Regions from separate parts of the Streptomyces sp. NBC_00385 genome, predicted to be linked through region 2. Evidence: riboswitches for the same ligand, from Rfam matches in the RefSeq annotation. Region 2 holds a riboswitch; each other region holds the start of a gene.
What was found. A riboswitch is a leader RNA that binds a small molecule or an ion and turns the genes downstream of it on or off. The one in region 2 is predicted to bind cyclic di-AMP.
Positions count from the first base shown of each region.

Region 1 (7,471 bases), 2.7 Mb from region 2:
TCCGTGGCCTGAGAACGACCGAATCTGCCGGAATCCGGCAGCCGCGCACCCTTCCGTCAACGCTCCGTCCTGCCCACAAATAGAACGAGTTTCGAACATAGAGCCAAGGCTGTGTGAGCAGCCCGTCGAAAGACGGCCGATTGCCCGTTTCCTGAGCCGCCGGAGGCCGTCGAAGATTGTCGGCGTCGCATACCGCCGGGTACAGTCGCGGCCACTGCTTTCCCCGGAGTCCCCCACCGGACCCCGGACACCCTGGTCCTGCTGCCGAGGCGAGAGAGACGTTGGTGAACGACCAGCACCCCCACGCCGGGTACGCCGGATACGACGGCCACTCCACGGGCGGCTTCGACAGCGACCCGCTCTTCGGCTCCCTCCCCGGCGGTTACGACGGGTCGTACGACACCACGACGGGCTACGCCGCCCCGTACGGCAGCAACACGGCCGAGCACAGCGGTACGTACGACGCCTCCTCGTGGGACACGGGCGCGCACCCGACGGCCGAGTACGGCCATGCCGCCGATTACACGGCCTACACCGCGCAGCCCCAGCAGGAGCCCCAGCAACACCCGTACGACCCCGGCCCGCAGTACGACACCGGCGCGACCTGGATCCCGGCGGACGGCGGTTACGGCCACACCGTCCCGGCCCAGCACGGCGCCCCGGACACCTCCGGCCAGTGGGACACCACCACCTGGCAGCAGACCGGCCAGTGGACCGGCACGGACACGACGGGTTACGACACCGGCGCCTACGACGCCACCGCCTGGAACACCGGCGCCACGCCCGAGTACGCACAGCAATCCGCGCACACCGCGGCAGCGCCCGACGCAGCCGAACAAACGGCCCAGTATCCGTACGCGACCGACGAGACGTACGAGCGGCAGAGTTCCCACGAGACGCCGTACGAGACGCCCTTCGATCCGCAGGCGCCCTTCGATCCGTACGACCCGTACGAGCCCTACCGGACCGCCGAGTTCAGCCTCGCGCAGACGGACCTCGACACAGCGGCCACCGACGGCACCGCGTCCGAGCCGGACGACCGCCCTCACGAGCACGTCCGCGACCACGACTCCGCCGCACCCGGCTCCGCCCCGGACGCCGACTCCGCCCCGGCCACCGGTCACCGCCCCGCGGGCCGCCCCGTCACCCGCAGTGGTGGCGCAAGCCGCAGCCGCAGGCGCTCCCCCGCGAAGCGTTCCGCACTCCTCACCGTCGCCGTTCCGTCCGCCTGCGTGATGAGCGTGGCGGGTATCGCCGCAGCCTCCGTGGGCGGGATGGGCGGTGGCGAGGAGAAGAAGGACGAGACCACGACGATGGCGGCCGCCGACCCCGGCACGGTCAAGCCCGTCGCGGCCAACAACGAACTGGACACCCAGCTGGCCAACCTCAGTGCCGACGCGGAGAACTTCGCCGACCGTGCCAGCCGCACCCAGGAGCGCATCGACCTGAAGGCGCGGCAGGCCGCCGAGAAGAAGAAACGCGCGGAGGAGGCCGCCCGCAAGGAGGCACTGCGCCCCAAGTTCGTCATGCCGGTCAAGGATCACCAGCTCAGCGCGTACTTCGGCCAGGCGGGCGTCAACTGGATGTCCGTGCACACCGGTATCGACTTCCCCGTCGACTACGGCACTCCGGTGATGGCGGCGACCGACGGCACGGTGCGCACGCAGTTCAACACCGCCTACGGGAACATGGCCATCGTCACCGCGGCCGACGGCACCGAGACCTGGTACTGCCACCTCAGCAGCACCCGGATCCGCTCGGGCTCGGTCAAGGCCGGTGATGTGATCGCGCACTCCGGCGACTCCGGCAACTCGACCGGCCCGCACCTGCACTTCGAGGTCCGGCCCGGCGGCGGCGCGGCGATCGACCCGCTGCCCTGGCTGCGCAGCCACAACGTCAACCCGAACTGACCGGCGGGCGGCCCGCAGCCGCCCGCCGAAAAGGCCGCCCCCGACAAGAGACCGCCCGCCGAAGAGGCGGCCCCGCAGGGTCCGCCCGCCGAAGCGCCCGAGCGGCTCTACAGCTTCTCGACCGGGGCGTACCGCAGCAGCAGCTTCTTCGGCCGCTCGTCCCCGAAGTCGACCGTGGCCTTCGCCTGGTCCCCGATGCCCTCGACCGCCGTCACCGTGCCCAGACCGAACTGGTCGTGAGTGACCCGGTCACCGGCCACCAGCGTGATCGTCGGCTTGTCCGAGGTCCGCCGGGTCGCGAAGCCCGAGGGGCCGGAGCGCGCACGGGACGCGGAGAGCGACGAGGTGATCCCCGACGTCGGCCCGGCCGGCGCCGCCATGGGGCCCTTGCGCTTCCACTCCAGGTGCTGGTCCGGGATCTCCTCCAGGAACCGCGACGGCGGGTTGTACGAGGGCTGGCCCCAGGCGCTGCGCATCGCCGCGCGGGTGAGGTAGAGCCGCTCCCGGGCGCGGGTGATGCCGACGTACGCCAGCCGGCGCTCCTCCTCCAGCTCCTTGACCTGGCCGAGCGCCCGCATGTGCGGGAAGACGCCGTCCTCCATGCCGGTCAGGAAGACCACCGGGAATTCGAGGCCCTTGGCGGTGTGCAGCGTCATCAGCGTGACGACACCGGAGCCGTCCTCGTCCTCGTCGGGGATCTGGTCCGCGTCGGCGACGAGCGCGACCTTCTCCAGGAACTCGGCGAGCGTGCCCGCGCCTTCGTCCTCGGCCCGCTCCTGCTCGAACTCAAGGGCGACGGAGGCGAGTTCCTGGAGGTTCTCGATCCGAGTCTCGTCCTGTGGGTCGGTGGACGCCTGGAGCTCGGCGAGATAGCCGGTCCGCTCCATGACGGCCTCCACCACGACCGCCGGTCCCGCGCCGGACTCCACGATCGTGCGGAGCTCCTCCATCAGCGTGTTGAACCGCTTCACCGCGTTCGACGAACGGGCGGCCATGCCGTACGCCTCGTCGACACGGCGCAGCGCCTGCGGGAACGAGATCTTCTCGCGCATCGACAGGGCGTCGATCATGGCCTCGGCCCGGTCGCCGATGCCCCGCTTGGGCACGTTCAGGATGCGTCGCAGCGGGACGGTGTCCTCCGGGTTGGAGAGGACACGGAGGTAGGCCAGGACGTCCCTGACCTCCTTGCGCTCGTAGAAGCGCACGCCGCCGACCACCTTGTAGGGCAGGCCGACGCGGATGAAGATCTCCTCGAAGACACGTGACTGCGCGTTCGTCCGGTAGAAGATCGCCACGTCGCCGGCCTTGGCGTCGCCCGCGTCGGTCAGCCGGTCGATCTCGTCGGCGACGAACTGCGCCTCGTCGTGCTCGGTGTCGGCGACATAGCCGGTGATCCGGGTGCCGGCGCCCGCGTTCGTCCAGAGGTTCTTCGGGCGGCGGCTCTCGTTGCGCTCGATGACCGCGTTGGCCGCGGACAGGATCGTCTGCGTGGAGCGGTAGTTCTGCTCCAGCATGATCGTCGTCGCGTTCGGGTAGTCCTCCTCGAACTGGAGGATGTTGCGGATGGTCGCGCCGCGGAAGGCGTAGATCGACTGGTCCGCGTCACCCACGACGCACAGCTCGGCGGAGGCGTCCTCCGGACCGGCCGGGCCGACCAGTTCCCGTACGAGCGTGTACTGGGCGTGGTTGGTGTCCTGGTACTCGTCGACGAGGACGTGGCGGAAGCGGCGGCGGTAGTGCTCCGCGACGTCGGGGAACGCCTGGAGCAGGTGCACCGTCGTCATGATGATGTCGTCGAAGTCCAGCGCGTTCGCCTCGCGCAGCCGGGACTGGTAGAGCGCGTAGGCCTGGGCGAGTGTCTTCTCGAAGCCGTCCGTGGCCTGTCCGGCGAAGGTCTCCTCGTCGATCAGCTCGTTCTTCAGGTTCGAGACCTTCGCCGTGAACGACTTCGGCGGGTAGCGCTTCGGGTCGAGGTCGAGATCGCGGCAGACCAGGGCCATGAGGCGCTTGGAGTCGGCGGCGTCGTAGATCGAGAACGAGGAGGTGAAGCCGAGCCGCTTCGACTCGCGGCGCAGGATCCGTACGCACGCGCTGTGGAAGGTCATGACCCACATGGCGTTGGCCCGCGGTCCGACGAGCTGCTCGACGCGCTCCTTCATCTCGCCGGCGGCCTTGTTGGTGAAGGTGATCGCCAGGATCTGGCCGGGGTGCACGCCGCGCTCGGCCAGCAGATGGGCGATGCGGTGGGTCAGTACGCGGGTCTTGCCCGAACCGGCACCGGCGACGATGAGCAGCGGGGATCCGGCGTGCACGACGGCTGCGCGCTGCTCGGTGTTCAGCCCGTCCAGCAGCGCGGCCGCGTCGATGACCGGGCGGTGGGCCCCGTCGCGGTAGTACGCCTCGCGGGGCGGCGGGGGGCCGTCGAAAACGCCCGCGAAGAGGTCCTCCGGCACCGCTTCGGGTGCGGAGTCCTCGGGGGGCGGCGGGGGCCCTTCCTCCGTGTGCTGGAGGCCGGCCAGGAAACTGTCGTCAAAGAGGCTGCTCATCGCCTCCCGAGTCTAGGCGTGCGCACTGACACTCCGGGCCCGAGTGACCAACCACGCACCCCCGACCGGGCACACAGAGCGAGCGGGAAGCATCACTGTGTGCGGCAACCCCGGGCTCCACCTGCCCCGCAGCGCCCCGATCCGGTGAGGTCACGAAAATGTATCGGGCATATCGAACATCAACCTTCACAGCGGCACCATGAGTTGGCTAGCGTGCTCGTTCGGGCGGCCCGTACCCCCAGAGGCGATCCACGCCGAGCGGGCGTCCACGCCGAATCCGGGCTGCCCGTCACGGGAGTCCGGAACCGGGGACCCACACGCATCACCGGGGTGAATCGGTCCGCATCCCCCACCAGGACCGTAGGGCAGCCTTCCGTTCCGCCCGAACCCGACAGCTAACCCGGTAGGCGGTCCACGGAAGGAGATGCCGGCCTTGGCGTCGCATCGCAAACCGCGCACCCGCGTGCGCAATACCGGCCCGGCCGTCGGGATCACGACGGCCGCACTGGCGTCGGTGACCCTGCTGTCCACGCAGAGCGCACTCGCCGCCCCGGCCCCCAAGCCCAGCATCGAGGATGTGCAGAAGAAGGTCGACGACCTCTACCGGCAGGCGGGCACCGCGACCCAGCAGTACAACCAGGCGAAGGAAGCGACCACCGCGCAGCGCTCCAAGGTGGACACCCTCCTCGACGACGTCGCCAAGCGCACCGAGAAGCTGAACGAGGCCCGCCGGACGCTCGGCACGTACGCCGCCGCCCAGTACCGCGGTGGCACCCTCGCCCCGACCGCCACCTTCTTCCTGGCCGACGACCCGCAGTCGTTCTTCGACCAGACCCACCTCATGGACCGGATGACCGAGCGCCAGACGCGGGCGGTGTCGGACTTCCGTACGCAGCAGGTCAAGGCGTCCAAGCAGCGGGCCGAGGCCGTGGCGAGCCTGGAGACGCTCACCGAGTCCCAGGCGACGCTGCGCACCAGCAAGCAGAACGTCCAGACGAAGCTGTCCGAGGCCCGCGGCCTGCTGTCGAAGCTGACCGCCGAGGAGAAGGCACGCCTGGCCGAGCTGGAGCGGAAGAAGGAGGCGGAGGCCAAGCGCAAGGCGGCGGAGCTGGCGAAGAAGCAGGCCGCCGCGAAGGCCGAGGCCGACCGCAAGGCCGCGGCGGCCGAGGAGGCCGCCAAGGAGGCCGGCAGCGGTACGGGTACGGGCACCGGAACCGGGACGGGTTCGGGTTCGGGTTCGGACACCGATGCCTCGACCAAGGCCGAGAAGGTCATGGCGTTCGCCAGGGCACAGCTCGGCAAGCCGTACGTCTGGGGGGCGACCGGCCCGGCCTCGTACGACTGCTCGGGGCTCACCCAGGCGGCGTGGAAGGCGGCCGGTGTCGACATTCCGCGGACCACCTGGGACCAGGTGAACGTGGGCACCCGGATCGCCACGGAGGATCTGCAGCCCGGGGACCTGGTGTTCTTCTACGACGACATCAGCCACGTCGGCATCTACAAGGGCGACGGCATGATGATCCACGCGCCGAAGCCGGGGGCGAACGTGCGCGAGGAGTCGATCTACTACATGCCGATCTACGGGAGCGTACGGCCGGGCTGACGGGCCCGTCGGGACTGCCACGCGGGGGCGCGCTTTGGGTCCACGGGCCCAGGACCCGCCCCCCGTCGGCCCGTTGGCGCAACGTGGTCTCCAGCAGCGGCCAGGGTCTGTCCCCGGCGCAGCTGAGCGCCATCGCCACACGCGGTGACGTCCCGGTCCGCGTCAACGTCCAGGGCGCCACGCACGCCGAGCGGAACGCCTTGCCGGAGATCGACAAGCCGGGCGGCAAGCCCATCGCAGGCGGGGCGTCGCGCGAGGTCTGCCAGGACATCTGCGGACCGCTCATCAAGGGCTCCGAGGGTGCGGTCAGCGGCAATGTGACCGGGCGGGGCGGACGGAGGTACAAGACGTTCTGGTGGCCGTGACCGGGCGGGCGCCGGGTACCGTGCGGAAGGTGTCCGGCACCGGACGGGCATCGGCGTACAGGACGAGCACGAGCACGAGCGAGCGAGCGAGCGACCGTGAAGATCTTGGAGAGCGTCCGGGGCATGGCCTTCCTCGGGACCTTCGCCCGGGCGAGGCTGTTCTCGGCGGCCTGCGCCGAGCGCACCGCGGGAGTGCTTTTGCGGTATCTCGCCGACGAGGGGCGCCCGGAGGACCAGGACAGCTGCGTGGCCGCCCTGGAGCTGCTGTGGGACACCGCGCCGCCGGACGAGAGCGCGGCGGCCGCCATGCACCGCCGGCTGAGCGTGCTCCCCGAGCTCGATCCGGAACTCCGGCCGGACGGGGTCGTCGCGGCGGCGGCGCTCGGGCTCAGGGCCCTGTTCTCCGGAGTGGCGATGCTCATCGACCAGGGCCCGGACGGTGCGGTCGCGCCCTCCGAAGCGGCTCGGGCGCTTGCCCGGGCACTGGACGGCGGGGGCGGCGCGACGGCTGCCGAGGAGGACGTGATCCAGGACCGGGACGTCGAGCGGATCATGTCGTGGAGCCCCGAGGAGCAGGCGCTGCACGTCCACGGGCTGCGCGCGTCGGCGGCGGAGACGGGGCGCGAGCGGCTGACCGCGGCGCAGGACCGCTTCGGCCTCGGCGCCGGGGCGCCCGACGGGGCCGGTCCGGACCGGATCGCGGTGACGGCCACCGTCGGCCGCGGCGATGTGGCGGCGGCCGAGCAGCGCGCCCGCTACGGGGTGGTCGGGCGGATCACGGCGGGCTCCGACGCGGGGTTCTACCTCCGCGTCGACCGGCCGGCCGACCTGGCGGCGACGCCCGAGGAGCGGGCCGGGGCGGCGGGGGTGGACATCCTCGTGGCGGCCGACCCGGCGATGACGCGGGAGTGCGTGGGCGAGTGGGTCGAGGACTGGGCCGGCGTCGAGGAGGCGTTGCGGCGGGAGGGCCGGCAGGTCGACTGGGGTACCGCGCCATAAGGCCGCCCGGCCGACCGCGCCGCAAAACCGCCCGGCCGACCCGCGTCA
Region 1 is NZ_CP107951.1:3,205,608-3,213,078, forward strand. It holds gene OG959_RS13975 (esterase/lipase family protein) at 1-12, shown strand, start outside; gene OG959_RS13980 (M23 family metallopeptidase) at 285-1,910, shown strand; gene pcrA (DNA helicase PcrA) at 2,018-4,456, opposite strand; cyclic di-AMP (ydaO/yuaA leader) riboswitch at 4,716-4,882, shown strand; gene OG959_RS13990 (C40 family peptidase) at 4,881-6,059, shown strand; gene OG959_RS13995 (hypothetical protein) at 6,143-6,424, shown strand; gene OG959_RS14000 (hypothetical protein) at 6,521-7,423, shown strand.
Region 1: it holds a riboswitch for cyclic di-AMP, as region 2 does, so the genes downstream of both, OG959_RS13990 (C40 family peptidase) here and OG959_RS02125 (M23 family metallopeptidase) in region 2, are expected to answer to the same signal.

Region 2 (7,471 bases):
CGTCGTGCGCACCAGCCGCTCCCCCATGACCAACCTGCACCTCGGCGGTGCGCGCGGTGATCTCGACGAGGTGCGGGCCGCCGTCGAAACGGCGGGCGGCAGCTGGGCCGATGCGCTGACCGTGTGCGAGCGGGCGGCCGCCGCCTTCCCGGACACGCTGTGCGTGGGCGTCGATCTGCTGCCGGCCACCGGCTGGCGGCGCTTCGCCGTCGGCGAGGTCAACGCCTTCGGTGATCTGCTGCCGGGACTGACCGGTCTGCCGGGCAGCGGCGCCGAGGGCCTGGACACCTACGCGGCGCAGGTCGCCGCCGTACTGAACCGAGCAAGGAACCACCGTGGCAGCGCAACACCCTGAATCCTCTCCCGCCGTCGCGGGCGACGCCGTCGACCCCGACATGAGCGAGGTCGTGGGCAGCCACGATCTGCTGCTCGTCACTCTGGACACGCTGCGGTACGACGTCGCGGTGGAGCTCGCCGCCGCAGGGCGCATCCCGCGTCTGGCCCGGCATCTGCCGGGAGGCGTCTGGGAGGAGCGGCATGCCCCGGGCAGCTTCACCTACGCCTCCCACCAGGCGATCTTCGCGGGCTTTCTGCCCACGCCGGCCGCTCCCGGGCCGCATCCCCGGCTGTTCGCCGCACGCTTCGCGGGCAGTGAGACCACGGCGGAGCGCACGTTCGTCTTCGATGCGCCCGACCTGGTGTCGGCGCTCGCCGGGGCGGGATACCGCACGGTGTGCATCGGCGGCGTCGGGTTCTTCAACCAGCAGGCACCGCTCGGCTCGGTGCTGCCCGGGCTGTTCCAGGAGGCGCACTGGGAACCGGAGTTCGGCGTGGCCTCGCCCACGTCGTTCGAGGCACAGGTGGCCCGTGCCGAGCAGGTCGTCCGGGAGCTCCCGGCCGGTCGGCGGCTGTTCCTCTTCGTCAACGTGTCGGCGCTGCACCAGCCGAACTGGTTCCACCGGCCCGGCGCGACCCGCGACGCGGGCGACAGCCGCGCCACCCACGCGGCCGCGCTGGAGTACGTGGACGCCCACATCGGGCGCCTCTTCGCCGCCGCGAGCAGCCGCCGCCGCGCCTTCGCCATCGTCTGCTCCGACCACGGCACGGCGTACGGCGACGACGGCTACACCGGTCACCGGCTCGGTCACGAGTCGGTCTGGACCGTTCCGTACGCGCACTTCTTCCTGGAACCGGGAGCCACCGCACGATGACCAGTCCGCACACCACGCGCCCGTACCAGAGCTACGTCTACGCCTATCCGCACAAGACGGCGTACGGCAGGCTCTCCGGACACCCGGGCGGGCGGCCCGCGCTGAGTGACCTGTGGGCGGGCGAGAGCAAGGACGCGCTCTCGCTCTACCTCCACATACCCTTCTGCGAGGTCCGCTGCGGCTTCTGCAACCTGTTCACGCGCATCGGCGCACCCGACGAGCTGACCACCCGCTATCTCGACGCGCTGGACCGGCAGGCGACCGCCGTACGGGACGCGCTGGGCGACGGGGAACCGGTGCGCTTCGCGGCAGCCGCGTTCGGCGGGGGCACGCCGACGTTCCTGACCGCCGGTGAGCTGGAGCGGCTGTGCGACATCGCGGAGAAGCGCATGGGGGCCGACCTGCGGTCCGTGCCGCTGTCCGTGGAGACCTCGCCGTCGACCGCCACCGCCGACCGGCTGGTGGTCCTGGCGGACCGGGGGACGACCAGGATCAGCATCGGTGTGCAGAGCTTCGTCGAGGCCGAGGCCCGCGCCGCGGTCCGCCCGCAGCGGCGCGCCGATGTGGAGAGCGCACTGGGCCTGATCAGGGACAGCCGCATCCCGGTCCTGAACATCGACCTGATCTACGGCATCGACGGCCAGACCGAGCGGAGCTGGCGCACCTCGCTGGACGCTGCGCTCCGGTGGCGGCCGGAGGAGCTGTACCTCTACCCGCTCTACGTCCGTCCGCTGACCGGGCTGGGCCGGCTCGGGGCCGCTGGCGAGGCCGCGGCGGACGCGGCCTGGGACGAGCAGCGGCTGCGGCTGTACCGGGCCGGCCGCGATCATCTCCTCGCCCACGGCTACGCGCAGGTGTCCATGCGGATGTTCCGCCGCGCCGACGCCCCGCGGGCCGAGGGCCCCGACGACCACGCCTGTCAGACGGACGGCATGATCGGCCTGGGCTGCGGCGCCCGCTCGTACACGTCGCGGCTGCACTACTCCTTCGACTACGCGGTGGAGATGCGTGAGGTGCGGGCCATCATCGACGGCTACACGGCCACCGAGGACTTCTCGCACGCCGAGGTGGGCCGGTTCACCGACGGCGACGAGGCGCGCCGCCGCCATCTCCTGCAGTCCGTCCTGCAGGCGGAGGGGATGCGCGTGTCCGAGTACCGCGAGCGGTTCGGTACGGACCCGGGCGAGGACTTCACCGAGGAGCTCGCCCGGTTCGACGCCCGGGGCTGGCTCGACCGCGACGCGTCGGCCACGGGCCTGCTTCGCCTGACGCCCGAAGGGCTCGCCCACTCCGACGCGCTGGGTCCCGACCTCTTCTCCCCTGCCGTACGGGCCGCGATGGCCGCGTACGAGCTGAAGTGAGCCCCGCATGGACCTGACGATTCTCTACCGCGGTCCGCTCGCGTCGTGCGATTACGACTGCCCCTACTGTCCGTTCGCCAAGCGCCGCGACAGCCGGGAACAGCTGCGCGCCGACCGGGCCGCACTGGAGCGCTTCACGGCGTGGGCGGCGGCGCAGACCGGCGACCGGATCTCCGTGCTGTTCACCCCGTGGGGCGAGGGGCTGGTCCGTTCCTGGTACCGGCGGGCGATGATCGAGCTGTCGCGGATGCCGCACGTCCACCGGGTGGCGGTCCAGACGAACCTGGGCGGCCGGACCCAGTGGCTGGCCTCGGCCGGTGCCGCCGGACGCGACAAGATCGCGCTCTGGTGCACGTACCACCCGGGCCAGACACCGTACGAGCGCTTCCTCGGGCGGTGCGAGGAGCTGGTGGCCCTGGGGATCCGCCACAGCGTGGGGGTCGTCGGGCTCGACGGTCACCTCGACGAGGCGCGGCGGCTGCGGGCGGCCCTGCCCGAGGAGGTCTACCTCTGGGTCAACGCCGCCGAGGGCCACACCTACACGGACGAGGAGGCGGACCGGTGGACGGCGATCGACCCGCTGTTCCCCTACAGCCGGCATCCGCACCGTTCGGCGGGGCTGCCCTGCCGGACCGGTGAGTCGGTGATCTCGGTGGACGGCGACGGCACGGTGCGCCGCTGCCACTTCGTCCGCGCGGAACTCGGCAATCTCTACGACGGCAGCTACCGCGCGGCGCTGGGTCCCCGGGCCTGTCCGCTCGCCGTCTGCGACTGCCACATCGGCTATGTGCATCTGGAGACGCTGCCGCTCTACGACGTCTTCGCCGGTGGGGTGCTGGAGCGCGTTCCGGCACGGCCGCTGTCCTCGGTCGCCCCGTTCGCCCGGGGCGACTGAGGACTGCGGGTCTCTCTCAGAGCGGCAGCAGGTCGGGCCGCTTGGCCTCCACATGGTCGCCCGATGACTCGCCGCGCAGCCGCCGGCCGATCCACGGGACCAGGTACTCACGGGCCCAGTGGATGTCGTCGCGCCGCACTTCGAGCGTTCCTCGCTGGGCCTGCGGCGGCCATTCCTGGTCCGGGTCGGCGGGCACTTCGAGGCCGAGTACCTGGGCGGCGCGCAGCGCGACCCGGGTGTGGCCCTCGGGCGACAGATGCAGCCGGTCGTTGTCCCAGGCGCGCCGGTCCTGGACCGAGCGCAGGGACCACAGGTCGAGGACCGGGCAGTCGTAGCGGTCGGCGATGGACCGGACATGGGCGGTGTAAGTGGCGATCTTGCCGCGCAGATGGCGCAGCACGGGCACGTTGCGGGTGTCGAAGCCGGTGGTGACCATGACGGTGCCGACCGACCGGGTCAGGTCGGCGACCGCGCGCTCGAAGCGCTCGGCCACGTCGTCGGGATCGGTGCCCGGCCGGATGATGTCGTTGCCGCCGGCGCAGAAGCTCACCAGATCGGGGGCGAGTTCCCTGGCGCGCGGCACCTGCTCCTCGACGATCTGGTCGAGGAGGCGTCCTCGTACGGCGAGATTGGCGTATCCGAAGTTTCCGTGAGCGGGGTCCGGGAGCTGGTCCGCGAGAAGGACCGCGAACCGGTCCGCCCAGCCGACGAAGGTTCCGTCCGGGCCGGGGTCACCGACTCCCTCGGTGAAGCTGTCGCCAATCGCCGCGTACGACCCGATGGCGCCCTGTCGGTTGATGACGCCCTGCTGGATGTTGTTCGAATCGTCTGCCACAAGGGCATATCCTGCACCGCCGAATGTGACCTACGCGACCGTAATAAGGGGTTGACGGGTGGTGAGATAGACCACCCGGTCAGTTTTTGGTAAAGGGGGAATAAGAGCGGCCACCGGCCGACTGCCGCCACCGCCCCGGAGCACCGGCTCCGAACGCGGCGGCCAAAGGCAGAGGGACGGTGCGCCGCCGCGCACCGTCCCTCTATGCATTGCTCAGGCCCGGTTCACCGGACCGGTGTTGCCCGGATCAGACGTTGATGCCGTGCGACGCCAGGTAGGCGATCGGGTCGATGTCCGAGCCGTACGCCGGACCCGTGCGGACCTCGAAGTGGAGGTGCGGGCCGGTGGCGTTGCCGGTGGAGCCGGACAGGCCGACCTGCTGGCCCGCGGTCACGGTCTGGCCGGCCGAGACGGAGAGCGAGGACATGTGGCCGTACTGCGAGTAGTGGCCGTCGGCGTGCTTGATGACGACCTCGTTGCCGTACGCGCCGCCCCAGCCGGCGGTGACGACGGTGCCGGAGGTGATCGCCTTCACGCTCGTGCCGGTGGACACGGGGAAGTCGATGCCGGTGTGGCTGCCGCTGGACCAGTTGGCACCGGAGGCGCGGTAGGCGGTGGTGTGGTTGCCCGGGACCGGGTGGACGTAACCCGAGTCGTTGCTCTGGGTGGCCGGGGCCGAGGACTTCTTGGACGACGAGTCGTCGGAGGAGGAAGACGAGTCCGAGGTCGTGGAGGCCTTCGTCTCGGTCTTGGCCGGGGCCTTCGACGGGGTGGTGGAGCCCGTGGAGGTGGTCGAGGCGTGGCCCCAGGCCTTGCCGCCGAGGGTCAGCTTCATGCCCGGGAAGATCAGGCTCGGGTCGTCGCCGACGACCTTGCGGTTGTCCTGGTACAGCTTCTCCCAGCCGCCCTTGAGCTTGTGCTCGGCAGCGATCTTGGACAGGTAGTCGCCGGAGACCACGGAGTAGGACGTGGTGCCGGCCTGCTTCTTCGCGACCGGCTTGGCCGGGGTGGCGTGAGCGGCGGCCGACTTCGAGGTGACCGGAGCGGACTGCTCCGCGGCGTGGGCACCGGTGGCGCCGAGCAGCGGAAGCGCGATGACGGCTCCGCCGGCACTCGCGGCGACGACGCCACGGGCGATGGTGCTGGACTTGGGACGACGGTGCTTACCCGATATGGGCATGAAGGATTTCCTCTCCGGCGCCTGCGAGGTGAGCTGTCGGGTTCGGACTGGAGATGTCCGGTCGCGACTGGCGCGACTTCACCCCGAGCCGTCCGGTTTCCCGGTCGGCGGCTTACCTGGTTCCCCCGCTCCTGCCACGCGGTGAGTGGGTGCGAATTCCGGGCGGCGGCAGGATTAGGCGGTCCGTCCGGATTGCAGCGAACGTAAGCGAGCCGGGACGGAGGAAACAAGCCACGGGTTCCGTGCGGGATTCCGTGCCGGAAATTCGGAGAGGAATTCCGGTCACACTCCGTGGATTACGGATCTTGGATTTCCGCGCCGCGCATGGAATACCCAGCCGCCCCGCCGCCACACACCGTCACGGATATGATCCCGCTCACGAGAGGGCGATCATCTACCGTAGAAGCAGGGCATGTTCGACTAAAAGCCCCAATACGGACATGTCATGCCCATCGTCTCCGCGCCGTCGGACCGTCTGCATGGATCCAGGCCCGCGCGGCAGGGTGGAGAGACCCGTCGGGCGGACCGCCACACAGGCCCGAAGTGCGGGCACGACCAAGATGATTGCCTGAGGAATCAATGTCGTATCGTCACGAGAGTGGACCCGCGGGCGACACGCGCCGGCGGCAGAGCCCCCAGGAGTGACCGTGACGCAGCAGCTGCCGCAGACCCCGTCGACGGAGCCGGAGCTGGTGGGTGTCCGCAATTTCCGTGACGTGGGCGGCCTGCCCGCCTCCGACGGCCGCCGGGTGCGGTACGGGCGGCTCTTCCGCAGTGGCCACCTGGCGCACGCCACGGCCGAGGACGCCGCGTTCCTCACCGGTCTCGGCCTGCACACCGTCTTCGACTTCCGCAACGGCGCCGACCACAAGCTCGACGGCTTGGACGTGGAACTCCCGGGCGTGCGCAACGTGAGCATCCCGCTCAGCGACCCGGCGGACGGCGCGGAGTTCTGGCGGATGGTGCGCGACGGCAACATGACCGAGCTGCGGTCGATCCTGGCCGACGGGAAGGGGACGCGCCGCATGGTCGCTTCCTACCGCCGGATCATCCTGGACCGCACGGCCGAGCACAGCCGGGTACTGCACGCGCTCGCCGAGGACAGCGTGCCCGCCCTGATGCACTGCGCCGCGGGCAAGGACCGCGCGGGTCTCTCCATCGCGGTGTCCCTGCTCGCCGTCGGCGTCGAGCGCGAGGCCATCGAGGCCGACTACCTCAAGTCCAACGACGCGCACCGCCGCTACAAGGTCCGCCGCAGCGACACCTCCGCCGCCGGAATGTCTCCCGAGGTGATGGAGCTGCTCAATCCCCTCTTCGGCGCCCACCCCGACTATCTCGCCGCCGCCTTCACCACCATCGACGAGACCTGGGGCGGCACCGACCGCTATCTCGCCGAAGGCCTCAGGATCAGCCCGGAGACGCGGGAGCGGCTGCGCGAGCGCCTGCTCGACGCGGGCTGAGCACCCGGAGGGGCCCGCGGCCACGGCCGTCCGCCCGGCGGCTACGGGTCGTCCGCCCGCCTGTCTACTGGTTGTGCATCCCCACGGCGAACAGCAGATAGAGGAAGCCCGCGATCACGTGCCCGGCCACCAGGTAGGCGAAGAGCCTGATGACGAGCCCGCGGGGCATCTTCTTCTCCTGCGGGTCGTAGTTCTTGGGCCGGCCCGGGCCGAGCGGGTCGTAGTTCTCGGAATCGGACATGACAGGTCCTCTCTGGCGACCGGCGGGCCGGTCGCGGGGACAGCGCCTCAGCGACGGTGGATCCCGCTGCCGAGACACAGCTCGGCGGCGGGGCTCTGCAGCAGGGTGTGGACGAAGAGCAGCTCGACACCGTCACGGTCCAGGGCCGCGATCCGGTGCGGAGTGAGCGAGTCGAAGTGCGCGCTGTCGCCGGGGGCGAGGTCATGGACCGTTTCCCCGAGGGTCACCCTGAGGTGCCCGGCCAGGACGTACAGCCACTCCTCGCCGGGGTGCACGCGCACCAGGTCC
Region 2 is NZ_CP107951.1:466,800-474,270, forward strand. It holds gene OG959_RS02100 (STM4014 family protein) at 1-355, shown strand, start outside; gene OG959_RS02105 (STM4013/SEN3800 family hydrolase) at 396-1,211, shown strand; gene OG959_RS02110 (STM4012 family radical SAM protein) at 1,208-2,572, shown strand; gene OG959_RS02115 (STM4011 family radical SAM protein) at 2,580-3,467, shown strand; gene OG959_RS02120 (SGNH/GDSL hydrolase family protein) at 3,484-4,302, opposite strand; gene OG959_RS02125 (M23 family metallopeptidase) at 4,550-5,482, opposite strand; cyclic di-AMP (ydaO/yuaA leader) riboswitch at 5,486-5,644, opposite strand; gene OG959_RS02130 (tyrosine-protein phosphatase) at 6,130-6,942, shown strand; gene OG959_RS02135 (DUF6126 family protein) at 7,007-7,183, opposite strand; gene OG959_RS02140 (helix-turn-helix domain-containing protein) at 7,231-7,471, opposite strand, start outside.

Region 3 (7,471 bases), 4.8 Mb from region 2:
GGCAGCATCGCGATCGCCTCGTCCCCTAGCGGGTTCACGCCCGGCCCCGCGGCCAGCGAGTGCCCGACGAGCACATGCAGGCACTTCACCCGGTCCGGCATGCCCCCCGCGCTCGGGAAGCCCTCCAGCACCTCGATGGCGTCACGCCGCGCGATGTAGTCCTCGTGCGCGGCCCGGTACGCCGCGGCCAGCTCGGGGTCCGTACCGAGGCGCTCGGTCATCTCCTTCATGACCCCGTTGGCCTCCAGCGTGCCGATCGCGGACGCCGCACGCGGGCACGTCAGGTAGAACGTCGTCGGGAACGGCGTACCGTCCTCCAGCCGGGGCTGCGTCTCGACCACGTCCGGGTTGCCGCACGGGCAGCGGTGCGCGATCGCGCGCAGCCCCCGCGGCGGGCGCCCCAGCTGCTGCTGGAACGCGGCGATGTCCGCGTCGGTGGGCGCGGTGGACTCGGTCTGGGGAGGGGGCGTTTCCATGCCTGCCTAGGGGTTCTGATCGGACTGCTCGAACTGCGGTTCTGCAGATGGGGAAGGAAGTGCTGCGGCTCAGCCGCGGTCGGCGCTGTCGACGCCGTCCCACAGGTTGGAGTGCCAGGGCCGGTCGGTCTCCTCCGACGTCCCGTTGCGCTCCTTGACCGCGTCGGGGTCGACCACGGTGTAGCCGGTCTCCCCGGGAAGAAGGTAGTGCAGGTGCTGGCGGGCCAGCCGCTTGATGTACGCGTCGTCCTGGAGCCGCGCCTTCTCGTCGCGCAGCTCCTCGGTGCGGGCCTCGGCCTCCTGTGCCAGCCGCTCCTGGTCGGCGATCTCGTCGCGCTGCGACACGTACTGCCGCATCGGATACGCGAGGGCGACGATCAGCGAGCAGACCACCAGGGCCAGGAAGGCGGCCCGGCCGGTGAGCCGGGAGCGGCGGGCCTGACGGCGGTTCTGGGAACGGTAGACGCGGGCGGCGGTCTGCTCACCGAGCAACCGCAGCCGGGTCGCGGTGGAGAACCGGTCCCGGTCCTTCGCGGCCATGTCTCCGCCTCCCCATTACGCACGTCCGTCCCCGCACACGGTACGGGACCGAGTGCGGGGACGGACGGAGGCCGGGGCACTTGACCCCGCCGGGCTTGGTGAGCCCGTGCTGTACGTGTCAGCCCTTGAAGCGCGGGAACGCCGAGCGGCCGGCGTACACGGCGGCGTCGTCGAGGATCTCCTCGATGCGCAGCAGCTGGTTGTACTTGGCGACGCGGTCCGAGCGGGCCGGGGCGCCGGTCTTGATCTGACCGCAGTTCACGGCGACCGCGAGGTCGGCGATGGTGACGTCCTCGGTCTCGCCGGAACGGTGCGACATCATGCACTTGAAGCCGTTGCGCTGGGCCAGCTCGACGGCGTCCAGGGTCTCGGTCAGCGAACCGATCTGGTTGACCTTGACGAGCAGGGCGTTGGCCGAGCCCTCCTCGATGCCGCGGGACAGCCGCTCCGGGTTGGTGACGAAGAGGTCGTCGCCGACGATCTGCACCTTGGCGCCGATCTTGTCGGTGATGACCTTCCAACCGGCCCAGTCGTCCTCGTACAGCGGGTCCTCGATGGAGACCAGCGGGTACGCGGAGACGAGCTCCTCGTAGTACTCGGTCATCTCGGCGGCCGAGCGGGACTTGCCCTCGAACTCGTACTTGCCGTCCTTGTAGAACTCCGAGGCGGCGACGTCGAGCGCGAGCGCGATGTCCTTGCCCGGGGCGTAGCCGGCTTCCTTGATGGCCTCGACGATGAGGTCCAGGGCGGCGCGGTTCGACTCCAGGTTCGGCGCGAAGCCGCCCTCGTCACCGAGACCCGTGGACAGGCCCTTGGTCTTCAGGACCTTCTTCAGCGTGTGGTAGACCTCGGCGCCCCAGCGCAGGGCCTCGGAGAAGGACTCCGCGCCGATCGGCGCGATCATGAACTCCTGGATGTCCACGTTGGAGTCGGCGTGCGACCCACCGTTGAGGATGTTCATCATCGGGACGGGCAGCAGGTGCGCGTTCGGGCCACCGAGGTAGCGGAACAGCGGCAGGTCCGAGGCCTCGGAGGCGGCGTGGGCCACGGCGAGCGAGACGCCGAGGATGGCGTTGGCGCCGAGCGAGCCCTTGTTCTCCGTGGCGTCCAGGTCGAACATCGCCTGGTCGATCAGCCGCTGCTCGGTCGCGTCGTAGCCGACGAGCTCCGGGCCGATCTGCTCGATCACGGCGAGGACGGCCTTCTCGACGCCCTTGCCGTGGTAGCGGTTGGGGTCGCCGTCGCGAAGCTCAATGGCCTCGAACGCGCCGGTGGAGGCGCCGGACGGAACAGCAGCACGGCCCGTGCTGCCGTCGTCGAGGCCGACCTCGACCTCGACCGTGGGGTTTCCGCGGGAGTCGAGGATTTCCCTGGCTACGACGACGTCGATGGACGGCACGAGGCATCTCCTTCTGGGATGTGACGCTTGTGGTGCAGGGTCGCTTTGGCCTTGCGACAAGAGCCTAACCGGCCCGGCCGCCCCAACCGGCCGACCGCCCGTCCCCTGGGACGAAAAAGGACCCAAGGGCAGGCACAGCGGGGCAAAAGGCCAGAAATTTACTGGCTAGTAACTACAACAGTTGAACGATCAACGCAGAAACCGGCTCACCCCGGACCGGAACGCACGGGGGGAAGGTGCGCACCGGGCCGGGGCGGCCGGGGTCATCAGCGAGGAGAGATCGCGACTACTTCGTCAGGTGCAGCTGCTGACCGGGGTAGATCAGGTCGGCGTCCGTGACGATGTCCTTGTTCAGCTTGAAGAGCTGCTCCCAGCCGCCCTCGACCTCGTGGTCGGCGGCGATCTTGCTCAGGGAGTCGCCGGTGACGACCTTGTACTCGCCGTCACCCTTCTCGACCTTCTTGCCGGTCGGGGTCGTGACGGTCTTCGACTCGGCCTTGGGGGCGGCCGAGCGCTCGGAGCGGTTGGTGGAGGGGGCCTCGGCGCGCTCGGCCTTCTTCGGCTCGGCCTTCTGGACCGGCGCGGACTCCTGCTTCGGGGCGGTCTCGGTCTTGGCGGCGGAGGAGCCGGTGTCGACGCCCGGGTCGACACCGTCGTTGCTCAGGTTGCCGGCGCCGGCGCAGGCCCAGGCGCCCGGGCCCTGCAGGGCGAGGAGCTTCTCGGCGGTGGCGATCTGCTGAGCCTTGGTGGCCAGGTCGGCACGGGCCGCGTACTGGGTGCCGCCTGCGGCCGCCCAGCTGGACTGCGAGAACTGCAGGCCACCGTAGTAACCGTTGCCGGTGTTGATGGACCAGTTGCCGCCGGACTCGCACTGGGCGACGGCGTCCCACGTGGAGACGGAGGCGGCGGAGGCGCCGGTCGCACCCATCAGGGGCACGGCGATGGCGGCACCGGTGACACCGGCGAGCGTGGCGATACGGACGGCCTTGGACGGGCGACGGTGCTTGTTGCCCTTGCTGTTGAGCAGCATCGAGACTTCTCCTCACCGACGCCTACGAGGTGAGCTGTCGGGTTCGGGCCAAGTGAGTTGCCCGGTCGCACGTCCTAGCACGCGACTTCACCCCAAGCCGGTCCTGATGCGTCTTGCGACGATCGGGCCCGGCGCCTACCTGGGTCCCCCGCTCCTGCCTACGGCGCTTTACGCGTCTGTTCCCTTCGACCGACGGCAGGATTCGGCGTGACGATCGACGGGGCCCGCGGTGCGAGCGGTTCCGACCGTAAACACACCAACCCTCATATCCAAAGATGGACATACCGGATAAACAGCCCTTACTTGCACCCGAAGAAGCACTGTTTGCGCAGGTGGGAACGGATGCGGCGGTACCTCCCGGACAAGACACGCCAGTTCACGCAAAGAGACCCATGTCTCACTTGGTCAAAAGTGGGACATAGGCCTCTTAACTACCCCAATATTTGGGGTGTTTTCAGCTGATCATCAGACCGCGCTCATTCGGCCTTCACGCCGAGATCGAGGCTCTGGCCAGGCAGGATGAGGTCGGGGTCGGAGCCCACCTCGGCCTTGTTGGCCTCGTACAGAGCCGTCCACCCGCCGGGCAGCTGCTGTGCATCAGCAATCGCCCACAGGTTGTCGCCCGCACGGACGGTGTACGCACCGTCAGCAGCCGGGGCGCCGGTGTCGCGTGCGTCACCGGCACCACGCGAAGCATGCCGCCCCGCGTCCCGGTCACCACTGCGGCCGCTCTCCCGGGTCTCCTCGGGGGCCGGCGTGCCGCGGTGCTTGCCGCCCTTCTCCTGCCCCGAGGTGCCCTTCTCGGCGCCCGAGGCATCACCCGAGGGCGTCGTGGAGGGGGTGGCGGAGGGCGTGGCCGACGCGTCCGGCTTCGCGTCGTCCTTCGCGTCGCCCGACGGCGCCTTCGCCCCCGACGACGCGTCGTCCGACGAGGTCGCGCCCTCGGACGGGTCGGTACTCGCGGACGGATCGGCGCTCGCGGACGGATCCACGCTCTCCGTCGGGTCGGCGGACGGAGTGCTGCCCGGGTCCACCCCCGGCAGGCCGCTGTCCACGACGAGACCGGAGATGACCGCACAGCTGGGCCATGCCTTCGGCCCCTGGTCCTCCAGGACCTTCTCCGCCACGGCGATCTGCTGCGAGCGGCTGGCGAGGTCGGCGCGCTCGGCGTACGACTCGCCGCCGTACGACTTCCAGACCTCCTGCGAGAACTGCAGGCCGCCGTAGTAGCCGTTGCCGAGGTCGGCGCTCCACATGCCGCCGCTCTCGCACTCGGCCACGCGGTCCCAGGTCGAGGCGTCGGCGGCGTGCGCACCTGCCGCGCCGAGCAGCGGGATGGCGATGGCCGAACCGGTCACGCCTGCGGCGACGATGATCGCGGGTGCCTGCCGAGGGCGACGGTGTCTGCCGTTCGCGGAGCCCATGGGGATGCCTTCCGTGTGACTGACGAGTGACTGGTGAGTCGAACGGTGAACCTAGCGGGACTCGAACGTGTGTCACAAGTCGATGCAGCAGAGATCACGTGAAAGTCACAGAGTTGACAGAGTGTCACCTTCACCGCGCACCGGCCCCGGCGTGAACTCCACCGGCAGGGTGCGCAGTCCGCGCATGATGAGCCCGCCACGCCACCGCAAATCGGCAGGTTCTCCCGCAAGTCGCAGGCCAGGAAGGCGCTCCAGAAGCGTGGCGAGCGCGGCCTGCCCCTCCAGCCGGGCGAGCGGCGCTCCCAGGCAGTAGTGGATTCCGTGACCGTAACCGAGGTGTTGGTTGTCACGCCGCGCGAGGTCCAGGGTGTCCGGCCCGTCGATGCGCCCGGGGTCCCGTTCGGCGGCTGCGAGCACGACGGGGACGGGTTGGTTTCACCCGGGCAAGGAAGGAGCCTCCGGGAAGGTTCCTGACGCCCCTTTGACCTTGGGAGCCTCGCTTCGTACTGACAGCAGGCTGCCACGGAGCACTCCTGTGACCGTGAGCTGCGGCGGAGTCGGACGCTGATATGCCTCTACCCCCCTGCGGTCCGCGCCCAGAACCGCCATGACCTCGGGCCAGGCACCCTTCTTCCACCAGACGAGTTGCCGTTCCCGCATGGGATGGACGGGTCCCCACGTAAGAGGCATGTCGACCCAGGACAGCCCTTGCCGAAGCCGGTGGAGCATGCCGGAGAACTGCGCGCGGATGTCGGCTACTGGTGTTCGACAGGGAGCCGACCGGGCACCTCGGAAGCGAAGTCCGGAACACCGACGGCGGCCGCTCGCCGACAGACGCCCGATACCGTCGTCACGTGAACCACACCCCGCCGCCCGAACTCTTCACCTGGGAGTTCGCCACCGACCCGTACCCCGCCTACGCCTGGCTGAGGGAGCACAGCCCCGTACACCAGACGACACTGCCCAGCGGCGTCGAGGCATGGCTCGTCACCCGGTACGCGGACGCACGGCAGGCCCTCGCCGACAGCCGCCTTTCGAAGAACCCGGCGCACCACGCCGAGGACGCCCAGGGCAAGACCAAGACCGGCATCCCTGGCGAGCGCAGTGCCAACCTGATGACGCATCTCCTGAACATCGACCCGCCCGACCACACACGGCTGCGCCGGCTGGTGTCCAAGGCGTTCACGCCCCGGACGATCGCCGCCTTCGGACCGCGCGTGCAGGAGCTGGCGGACCGGCTCATCGACGATTTCGCGGAGAAGGGGGATGCCGACCTCATCCATGACTTCGCCTTCCCGCTCCCCATCTACGCCATCTGCGATCTGCTCGGTGTACCCGAAGAGGATCAGGACGACTTCCGCGACTGGGCGGGCATGATGATCCGGCACGGCGGCGGGCCGCGCGGCGGGGTCGCCCGGTCCGTGAAGAAGATCCGCGCCTACCTCGCCGAGCTGATTCACCGAAAGCGGGAAAACCCCGGCGATGACCTGATCTCCGGCCTGATCCGGGCAAGCGACCACGGAGAGCACCTCACCGAGAACGAGGCTGCCGCGATGTGCTTCGTGATCCTCTTCGCGGGTTTCGAGACGACCATCAACCTGATCGGCAACAGCGCCCACGCGTTCTTCCGTAACTCCCCGCAGCGTGCGGTGTTCCAGAGTGCGATCCAACAAGGCGACAACCGCCTCTTGGACACCGCCATCGAGGAGCTGCTTCGTTTCGACGGCCCGGTGGAACTGGCCACTTGGCGCTACGCCACGGACGCTCTCGAAATCGGAGGAGAACTGATCCGCGAGGGCGATCCCGTACTCGTCGTACTCGCGGCGGCTGACCGTGATCCGGACCGATTCACGGAGCCCGACACACTCGATCTTTCTCGCCGGGACAACCAGCATCTGGGGTACGGGCACGGCATCCACTATTGCCTGGGCGCTCCCCTCGCACGCCTGGAGGGACGCATCGCCCTGGAGACCCTGTTCCGCCGCCTGCCGGACCTTCAACTCTCGGTTGAACCAGCCGACCTACGGTGGCGGGGCGGTCTCATCATGCGTGGGCTGCGGACACTCCCGGTGGGGTTCACGCCTCAACGACGGCTGGCCGATCGCGAGGGCGGCACGGCGGGCTCGTCCGAGGACGGATGAAGTCACGCAGTCACCACGGGTACGCCGTCCGATCGGCCGGCGAGCAGGGCTGCGATGTGGTCGGCGCAGCAGAGGGCCGCCGTGGCCATGGCGCTCCTGGTCATCCCGGCGATGTGCGGGGTCAGCCGCGCATACGGCAGGCCGAAGAGTGGCGAGGCGAAGACTGCGTGCTCGTGCCTCGTGGACACAGACTCCTCCCTGCCGCTACCCGACGCCCTCCGCAGCCCTGATGGCGTCCCGGTACGCGCGCCCCGCGGCCCTCAGCGCCGCCTCCGGGTCGATGCCGTCCTCCTGGGCGCGCACGGCCAGGGCGAGGAGGCGGTAGCCGATGTCGTCGCCCTGGGGGAGCGCCACGTCGAGCCCTGCCGTACGGACCCGGCTCGCGAGCTTCGCGGCGAGTGCCAGACCGGGCTGACCGAGCGGCACCCCGTCGGTGACCGACTCGCGCTGCTTCTCGATCG
Region 3 is NZ_CP107951.1:5,248,222-5,255,692, reverse strand. It holds gene OG959_RS23505 (DUF501 domain-containing protein) at 1-476, opposite strand, end outside; gene OG959_RS23500 (FtsB family cell division protein) at 546-1,016, opposite strand; gene eno (phosphopyruvate hydratase) at 1,135-2,415, opposite strand; gene OG959_RS23490 (transglycosylase family protein) at 2,702-3,445, opposite strand; cyclic di-AMP (ydaO/yuaA leader) riboswitch at 3,450-3,621, opposite strand; gene OG959_RS23485 (transglycosylase family protein) at 3,922-4,869, opposite strand; partial or broken gene OG959_RS23480 (cytochrome P450) at 4,975-5,298, opposite strand; gene OG959_RS23475 (cytochrome P450 family protein) at 5,724-7,010, shown strand; gene OG959_RS23470 (hypothetical protein) at 7,013-7,198, opposite strand; gene OG959_RS23465 (nucleoside triphosphate pyrophosphohydrolase) at 7,215-7,471, opposite strand, start outside.
Region 3: it holds a riboswitch for cyclic di-AMP, as region 2 does, so the genes downstream of both, OG959_RS23490 (transglycosylase family protein) here and OG959_RS02125 (M23 family metallopeptidase) in region 2, are expected to answer to the same signal.

Region 4 (7,471 bases), 1.3 Mb from region 2:
GGCCCACGATCCGGCCGCCGGTCGGCAGGTCGGGACCGGGGACGAACCGCATCAGGGTCTCCAGGTCCGCACCCGGATGCTTGATGAGATGGCGAGCGGCGGCGATGACCTCGCCCAGGTTGTGCGGCGGCATGTTGGTCGCCATACCGACCGCGATCCCGGTCGTGCCGTTGACCAGGAGGTTCGGATAAGCGGCCGGGAGGACGACCGGCTCCTGCTCCTGGCCGTCGTAGTTCGACTGGAAGGAGACGGTTTCCTCGTCGATCGACTCCGTCATCAGCGACGTCGCGTCGGCCATCCGGCATTCGGTGTACCGCATGGCGGCCGGCGGGTCGTCGTTGCCGAGCGAGCCGAAGTTCCCGTGCCCGTCGACGAGGGGGAGCCGCATGGAGAACGGCTGCGCCATCCGCACCAGCGCGTCGTAGATCGACGCGTCGCCGTGCGGGTGCAACTTACCCATGACCTCGCCGACCACACGGGCGCACTTCACGAAGCCGCGGTCCGGACGCAGGCCCATCTCGTTCATCTGGTACACGATGCGGCGGTGCACCGGCTTCAGGCCGTCACGGGCGTCCGGCAGGGCCCGTGAGTAGATCACCGAGTACGCGTACTCGAGGAAGGAGCCCTGCATTTCGTCGACGACGTCGATGTCGAGGATCTTCTCCTCGAAGTCGACCGGCGGCGGGGTCTTCGTGCTGCGGCGGGCCATCGCTGCTGCGACTCCTTCACGGATTCTGTTCGGGCAACCTCAGGTTCTGACGCGCACCATTGTGGACCGCCCCACTGACAACCCGGACCTCGACCCGTCCCAAAGGGCGTTCTCCACCCGTCCCGAGGCGCTCGGAACCCTCTTTCCCGCGAACTTTCGCGGCACGGGAACTTCGCCAGGTGCTGGTGCGCTTGCTTACAGTGGCAGGTCTCGCAGTAAAACCAGTATCGCGATCGAAGGGACGTACATGCCCATGGGTCACACGGCCACAGCCCAGGCCGGCTCCGGCGGCTTGACAGCGACCGAGCACCGTCTGGCCAACGGCCTGCGCGTGGTGCTCTCCGAGGACCATCTGACCCCGGTCGCCGCGGTGTGCCTCTGGTACGACGTCGGTTCGCGCCACGAGGTCAAGGGACGCACCGGTCTGGCTCACCTCTTCGAGCACCTGATGTTCCAGGGCTCCGGCCAGGTCAAGGGGAACGGACACTTCGAACTGGTGCAGGGCGCCGGAGGTTCCCTCAACGGGACCACCAGCTTCGAGCGGACCAACTACTTCGAGACGATGCCGACGCACCAGCTGGAGCTGGCCCTGTGGCTCGAGGCCGACCGGATGGGCTCGCTGCTCGCCGCGCTCGACGACGAGTCCATGGAGAACCAGCGCGACGTCGTCAAGAACGAGCGCCGCCAGCGCTACGACAACGTCCCCTACGGCACCGCCTTCGAGAAGCTGACGGCTCTCGCCTACCCGGAGGGCCACCCGTACCACCACACCCCGATCGGCTCGATGGCCGACCTGGACGCGGCGACGCTCGAAGACGCGCGGACCTTCTTCCGTACGTACTACGCGCCCAACAACGCGGTGCTCTCCGTCGTCGGCGACATCGACCCCGGGCGCACGCTCGCCTGGATCGAGAAGTACTTCGGCAGCATCCCCTCGCACGACGGCAAGCAGCCGCCGCGCGACGGCGCCCTGCCCGAGATCATCGGCGGTCAGCTGCGCGAGGAGGTCCGCGAGGAGGTCCCGGCGCGTGCGCTGATGGCCGCCTACCGGCTGCCGCACGACGGCACCCGTGAGTGCGACGCCGCGGACCTCGCCCTGACCGTGCTGGGCGGTGGCGAGTCGTCCCGGCTGCACAACCGGCTGGTGCGCCGCGACCGGACGGCCGTCGCCGCCGGCTTCGGGCTGCTGCGCCTGGCGGGTGCGCCCTCGCTCGGCTGGCTGGACGTCAAGACGTCCGGCGGTGTCGAGGTGGCGCAGATCGAGACCGCGGTCGACGAGGAGCTGGCCCGGTTCGCCGAGGAAGGCCCCACGCCCGAGGAGATGGAGCGCGCTCAGGCGCAGTTGGAGCGCGAGTGGCTGGACCGCCTCGGTACCGTCGCGGGCCGCGCCGACGAACTGTGCCGGTTCGCCGTGCTGTTCGGTGACCCGCAGCTCGCCCTGACCGCCGTGCACCGGGTGCTCGACGTGACCGCCGAGGAGGTCAAGGCGGCCGCCAGGGCCCAGCTGCGGCCCGACAACCGGGCGGTGCTGGTGTACGAGCCGGTCGAGCCCGCCGAAGCCGCCGAAGAGGCGGATGCCGCCGCGACCGACACCGACGCGCACGAAGGAGCGGACAAGTGACCGACGCTGCCGCGACTGGAGTTTCGATGGAGTACCACCCGCAGCCCGCCCCCGGCGTGGCCAGGCCCTGGGCCTTCCCCGCGCCCGAGCGCGGCTCCCTGCCCAACGGCCTCACGGTCCTGCGCTGCCACCGTCCCGGCCAGCAGGTCGTCGCCGTCGAGATCTTCCTCGACGCCCCCCTGGACGCCGAGCCCGAAGGGCTGGACGGGGTCGCCACGATCATGTCCCGCGCCCTGTCCGAGGGCACCGACAAGCAGAGCGCCGAGGAGTTCGCCGCCGAGCTGGAGCGGTGCGGCGCCACGCTGGACGCCCACGCCGACCATCCCGGCGTCCGGGTCTCCCTGGAGGTTCCGGCCTCCCGGCTGGCCAAGGCGCTCGGCCTCGTCGCCGAGGCGCTGCGGGCTCCGGCCTTCGCCGACAGCGAGATCGAGCGTCTCGTGGGCAACCGGCTGGACGAGATCCCGCACGAGCAGGCCAACCCGGCCCGGCGTGCCGCCAAGCAGCTCTCCAAGGAGCTGTTCCCGGCCACGGCCCGTATGTCGCGTCCGCGCCAGGGCACCGAGGAGACCGTGGCCCGGATCGACTCCGCGGCCGTGCGCGCCTTCTACGACGCACACATCCGCCCGTCCACCGCGACCGCCGTGGTCGTGGGCGACCTGACCGGAATCGACCTGGACGCGCTGCTCGCCGACACCGTCGGTGACTGGTCGGGCAACACCGCGGAGCCGCGCCCCGTCCCGCCGATCACCGCCGACGACGCGGGCCGTGTGGTGATCGTGGACCGTCCCGGCGCGGTGCAGACGCAGTTGCTGATCGGCCGGATCGGCGCCGACCGGCACGACAGCGTCTGGGCGGCCCAGGTGCTCGGCACCTACTGCCTGGGCGGCACGCTCACCTCCCGGCTCGACCGGGTGCTGCGCGAGGAGAAGGGCTACACCTACGGCGTGCGGGCCTTCGCCCAGGTGCTGCGCTCGACGGCTCCGGACTCCGCCTCCGGGGCCACGGGCGCCGCCATGCTCGCCATCAGCGGTTCCGTGGACACCGAGTCCACCGGCCCGGCGCTGGAGGACCTGTGGAAGGTCCTGCGGACCCTGGCGGCCGAAGGGCTGACGGACGCCGAGCGCGAGACGGCCGTGCAGAACCTCGTGGGCGTCGCCCCGCTGAAGTTCGAGATGGCGGCCTCCGTCGCCGGTACCCTCGCCGACCAGGTCGAGCAGCATCTCCCGGACGACTACCAGGCGCAGCTCTACGCGCGCCTCGCCGACACCGGCACGGTGGAGGCGACGGCGGCCGTGGTCAACGCCTTCCCGGAGGACCGGCTGGTCACGGTTCTCGTCGGGGACGCCGCACAGATCGCCGACCCGGTCCGGGCCCTCGGCATCGGTGAGGTGTCGGTCGTGACCGGCTGAGCACACCGGTCATCTCGCCCCGTACCAGGGCGAACGGAAGAGTGACGCAAGGTCCCGGCGGAGCGGTCTCCGCCGGGACCTTCCTTTTGTCCGCTTTGGTGGAGAGGCTGCCTGTCTGCCCTGTGGGATGCGCTACAAAACGGCCTGTCCGTTTGGTGACGGGAAGTGCCCCCGCTTAGCGTCGGCTCCGCTGTCCGCCACTCGTATGCCGCATCCGTGACATACCGGGCAGTCATCGCCGAGTCCCCGTCAGGCGCGAGCCTGGGGAGCCGGGGACCCACGCAGTCCCTGGGGTGAATCGGGTGGCCGTGTCCCGCAGGGAACCGGTGATCCGTAGGAGACCTTCCTGCTCCGAACCCGTCAGCTAACCCGGTAGGCGAGAAGGAAGGAAAGGACCAGCCACTTCATGGCGTTCACCCGTGCCACCGGGAAGCATCGTGCCCCGGGCCGTCTGACGCGCAGCGGCGCGAAGGCCGTCGGCATCGCGACCCTGGCCACCACCGGCGTCATCGGAGGACTGGCCTCCCCGGCCCTCGCCGCGGACACCGGGGCCCCCGCCGCCGGCGACACCGGCCTCACCCAGGTCATCGCCATCGAGAACGTCCTCGCCGAGCGGATCGACGCCCAGGCGGACGCGCAGCAGCACCAGGCCGACGTCGCCGAGAAGAAGGCCGAGGCAGCCAACGCCGCCGCGAAGAAGAAGGCCGAGGCCAGGAAGAAGGCCGAAGCCAAGGCTGCCGCGAAGGCCGAGGCCGCCGCGAAGGCGAAGGCCGCCCGGGCCGAGAAGGCCCGCGAGAGCGCCGCCCGCGCCGCCCGTTCCGCCGAGCGCACCCGGCTCGGCTCCTTCCAGCTCCCCGTCGCCGGTTCGTACGTGAGCACCGGCTACAAGTCCAGCGGCTCCATGTGGTCCTCCGGCAGCCACTCCGGCATCGACTTCCACGCCGCTTCCGGCAGCTCCGTCGTCGCCGTCGGCGCCGGTACGGTCGTCGAGGCCGGCTGGGGCGGGGCGTACGGCAACAACATCGTGCTGCGGATGACGGACGGCACGTACACCCAGTACGGCCACCTCTCCTCGATCGGCGTGTCCGTCGGCCAGAGCGTCGGTGCCGGCCAGCAGATCGGCCTCTCCGGCTCCACCGGCAACTCGACCGGCCCGCACCTCCACTTCGAGGCCCGCACCACGCCCTCGTACGGCTCCGACATGGACCCGGTCGCCTACCTGCGCGCCCACGGCGTCTCCGTCTGACCGGCCGACGACCCCTCGCTCAAGGCCCCGGCACCACGCCGGGGCCTTCGCCGTGTCCCGTGCCGCGGCGGTCCGCGGTGGTCGTTCCGGAACGGCCCGGTGACCAAAAGATATTCATGAATTTCCACCCGCCGTCGGAAATGCGACCGCATTGCAATAGAGTCGCAGGACAGGCGTCGATCGGCCGCGTTTCGCGGGGATTAAGGCGGAGGTTCGGACATGCGCATTCCGGCGCATTCGGTATGCACGGCAATCCGTGAAGACATCGTCTCAGGTGTCTTCGAACGCGGCAGCCGACTCACCGAGGAGGTGCTCGCACGGCGTTACGGGGTCTCCCGGGTGCCGGTACGGGAAGCGCTGCGCACCCTGGAGTCCGAAGGGTTCGTGGTCACCCGCAGGCACGCCGGAGCCTGCGTGGCCGAGCCCACCGAGCAGGAGGCCGCCGACCTCCTGGAGGTCCGGATGCTGCTGGAGCCGCTCGGTGCGGCCCGCGCCGCCCACCGCCGCTCGGACGCGCACCTCAAGGTGCTGCGCGGCCTGGTCAGGCTCGGCCAGGAGCGCGCCCGGCGGGGCGAGGGCGAGGACCTGCGCTCCCTGGGCGGCTGGTTCCACGAGACGCTCGCGCAGGCCTCCGGCAGCCCCGGCCTGATCGCGCTGCTCACCCAGCTACGGCACAAGACCACCTGGATGTACGCGATCGATTCCCCGGCCCGTCCGGCCGATTCCTGGGCCGAGCACGGAGCCATCGTGGACGCCGTGGCACGAGGGGACGCGGAGAGGGCACGGGCGCTGACCGCCCAGCACGCCGAGCGGGCCGCCGGCGCGTACCGGCTGCGCAGCCCCGGCCGGACGGAGTCCGCCGTGGCCCGGACCGGCCGGGTGAGGACTTCGCAACATGCCGTAAACACCCCGAGCGGCCGTCATTAACAAGTGCGCCGTATACAAAGAGTGGGCATTTCGAGGGGCTTTCTTTCTGCTGCCCAATTCGCCCCCGCCGAGCCATTCGGCGACCCGCGACTTTTGCCTGAACGAAAGCGCTGAACGAGGGCGCTGAACGAAAGAGCCGCGGCACCCGGTCGGGGGTGTCGCGGCTCTTTCGCGGGAATTCCCGCGGTCATGGCCCGTCGGGGTCAGACGGTCTCCGGAAGCTCGTCGAGCCCCTCGGCGACCAGCTTGGACAGACGGTCCAGAGCGGCTTCGGCGTTGTCGGCCTCGGACGCGAGGACGATCTCCTCGCCGCCCTGCGCGCCGAGTCCGAGCACGGCGAGCATGGAGGCCGCGTTCACCGGGTTGCCATCGGCCTTGGCGATGGTCACGGGGATGCCGGAAGCCGTGGCGGCACGGACGAAGATGGAAGCGGGGCGGGCGTGCAGGCCCTCGGCCCAACCGACGTTGACGCGGCGCTCAGCCATGGTTCTGCCCTTCACGAATCAATGGTTGTCTAGACCAGTCTCTCATGCAGTGCGCGATGCTCCGGCCGACCCGCGGACCGCCTTCCACCCGCGCCGCACCGTCGCCCGGCAACCCTCAGACTGCCCCGGCCCCGGCACCCACGCGACCGCTGGCGGAGCCGTACGCTTTGCCCATGCAGCCCTCTCCGGAGCAGAGTCCGCATCACGCCTACCCCGATCACTGGGAGGCGGACGTGGTGCTCCGCGACGGCGGCACCGCACGCATCAGGCCCATCACCACGGACGATGCCGACCGGCTGGTGAGCTTCTACGAGCAGGTCTCCGACGAGTCGAAGTACTACCGCTTCTTCGCTCCCTACCCCCGGCTCTCCGCCAAGGACGTCCACCGCTTCACCCATCACGACTACGTCGACCGGGTGGGCCTGGCCGTCACGGTGGGCGGCGAGTTCATCGCCACGGTCCGCTACGACCGGATCAACGCGCAGGGCAGGCCCGCCTCGGCCCCGGCCGACGAGGCGGAGGTCGCCTTCCTCGTCCAGGACGCCCATCAGGGCCGAGGTGTCGCCTCGGCCCTCCTCGAACACATCGCGGCCGTCGCCCGCGAACGCGGCATCCGGCGCTTCGCCGCCGAGGTACTGCCCGCCAACAACAAAATGATCAAGGTGTTCCGGGACGCCGGGTACACCCAGCAGCGCAGCTTCGAGGACGGGTCCGTCCACCTCACCCTCGACCTCGAACCGACCGCCGAGTCGCTCGCCGTCCAGCGCGCCCGGGAACAGCGCGCCGAGGCCCGCTCCGTTCAGCGCCTGCTCGCCCCCGGCTCCGTCGCCGTCATCGGCGCGGGCCGCACCCCCGGCGGCGTCGGCCGAACGGTCCTGCGCAACCTCCTGGGTGCTGGATTCACCGGCCGCACCTATGCCGTGAACAGGGCGTTCGCCGCCGATCAGGCCACCATCGACGGCGTGCCCGCCCACCGCTCCCTCGGTGAGATCGGTGAACGGGTCGACCTCGCCGTCGTCGCCGTCCCCGCCGACCGGGTGCCCGAAGCCGTCGCGGACTGCGGAGAGCACGGCG
Region 4 is NZ_CP107951.1:1,731,869-1,739,339, reverse strand. It holds gene OG959_RS07570 (DNA gyrase/topoisomerase IV subunit A) at 1-709, opposite strand, end outside; gene OG959_RS07565 (M16 family metallopeptidase) at 957-2,330, shown strand; gene OG959_RS07560 (M16 family metallopeptidase) at 2,357-3,739, shown strand; cyclic di-AMP (ydaO/yuaA leader) riboswitch at 3,966-4,132, shown strand; gene OG959_RS07555 (M23 family metallopeptidase) at 4,146-4,985, shown strand; gene OG959_RS07550 (GntR family transcriptional regulator) at 5,205-5,912, shown strand; gene OG959_RS07545 (HPr family phosphocarrier protein) at 6,116-6,397, opposite strand; gene OG959_RS07540 (bifunctional acetate--CoA ligase family protein/GNAT family N-acetyltransferase) at 6,571-7,471, shown strand, end outside.
Region 4: it holds a riboswitch for cyclic di-AMP, as region 2 does, so the genes downstream of both, OG959_RS07555 (M23 family metallopeptidase) here and OG959_RS02125 (M23 family metallopeptidase) in region 2, are expected to answer to the same signal.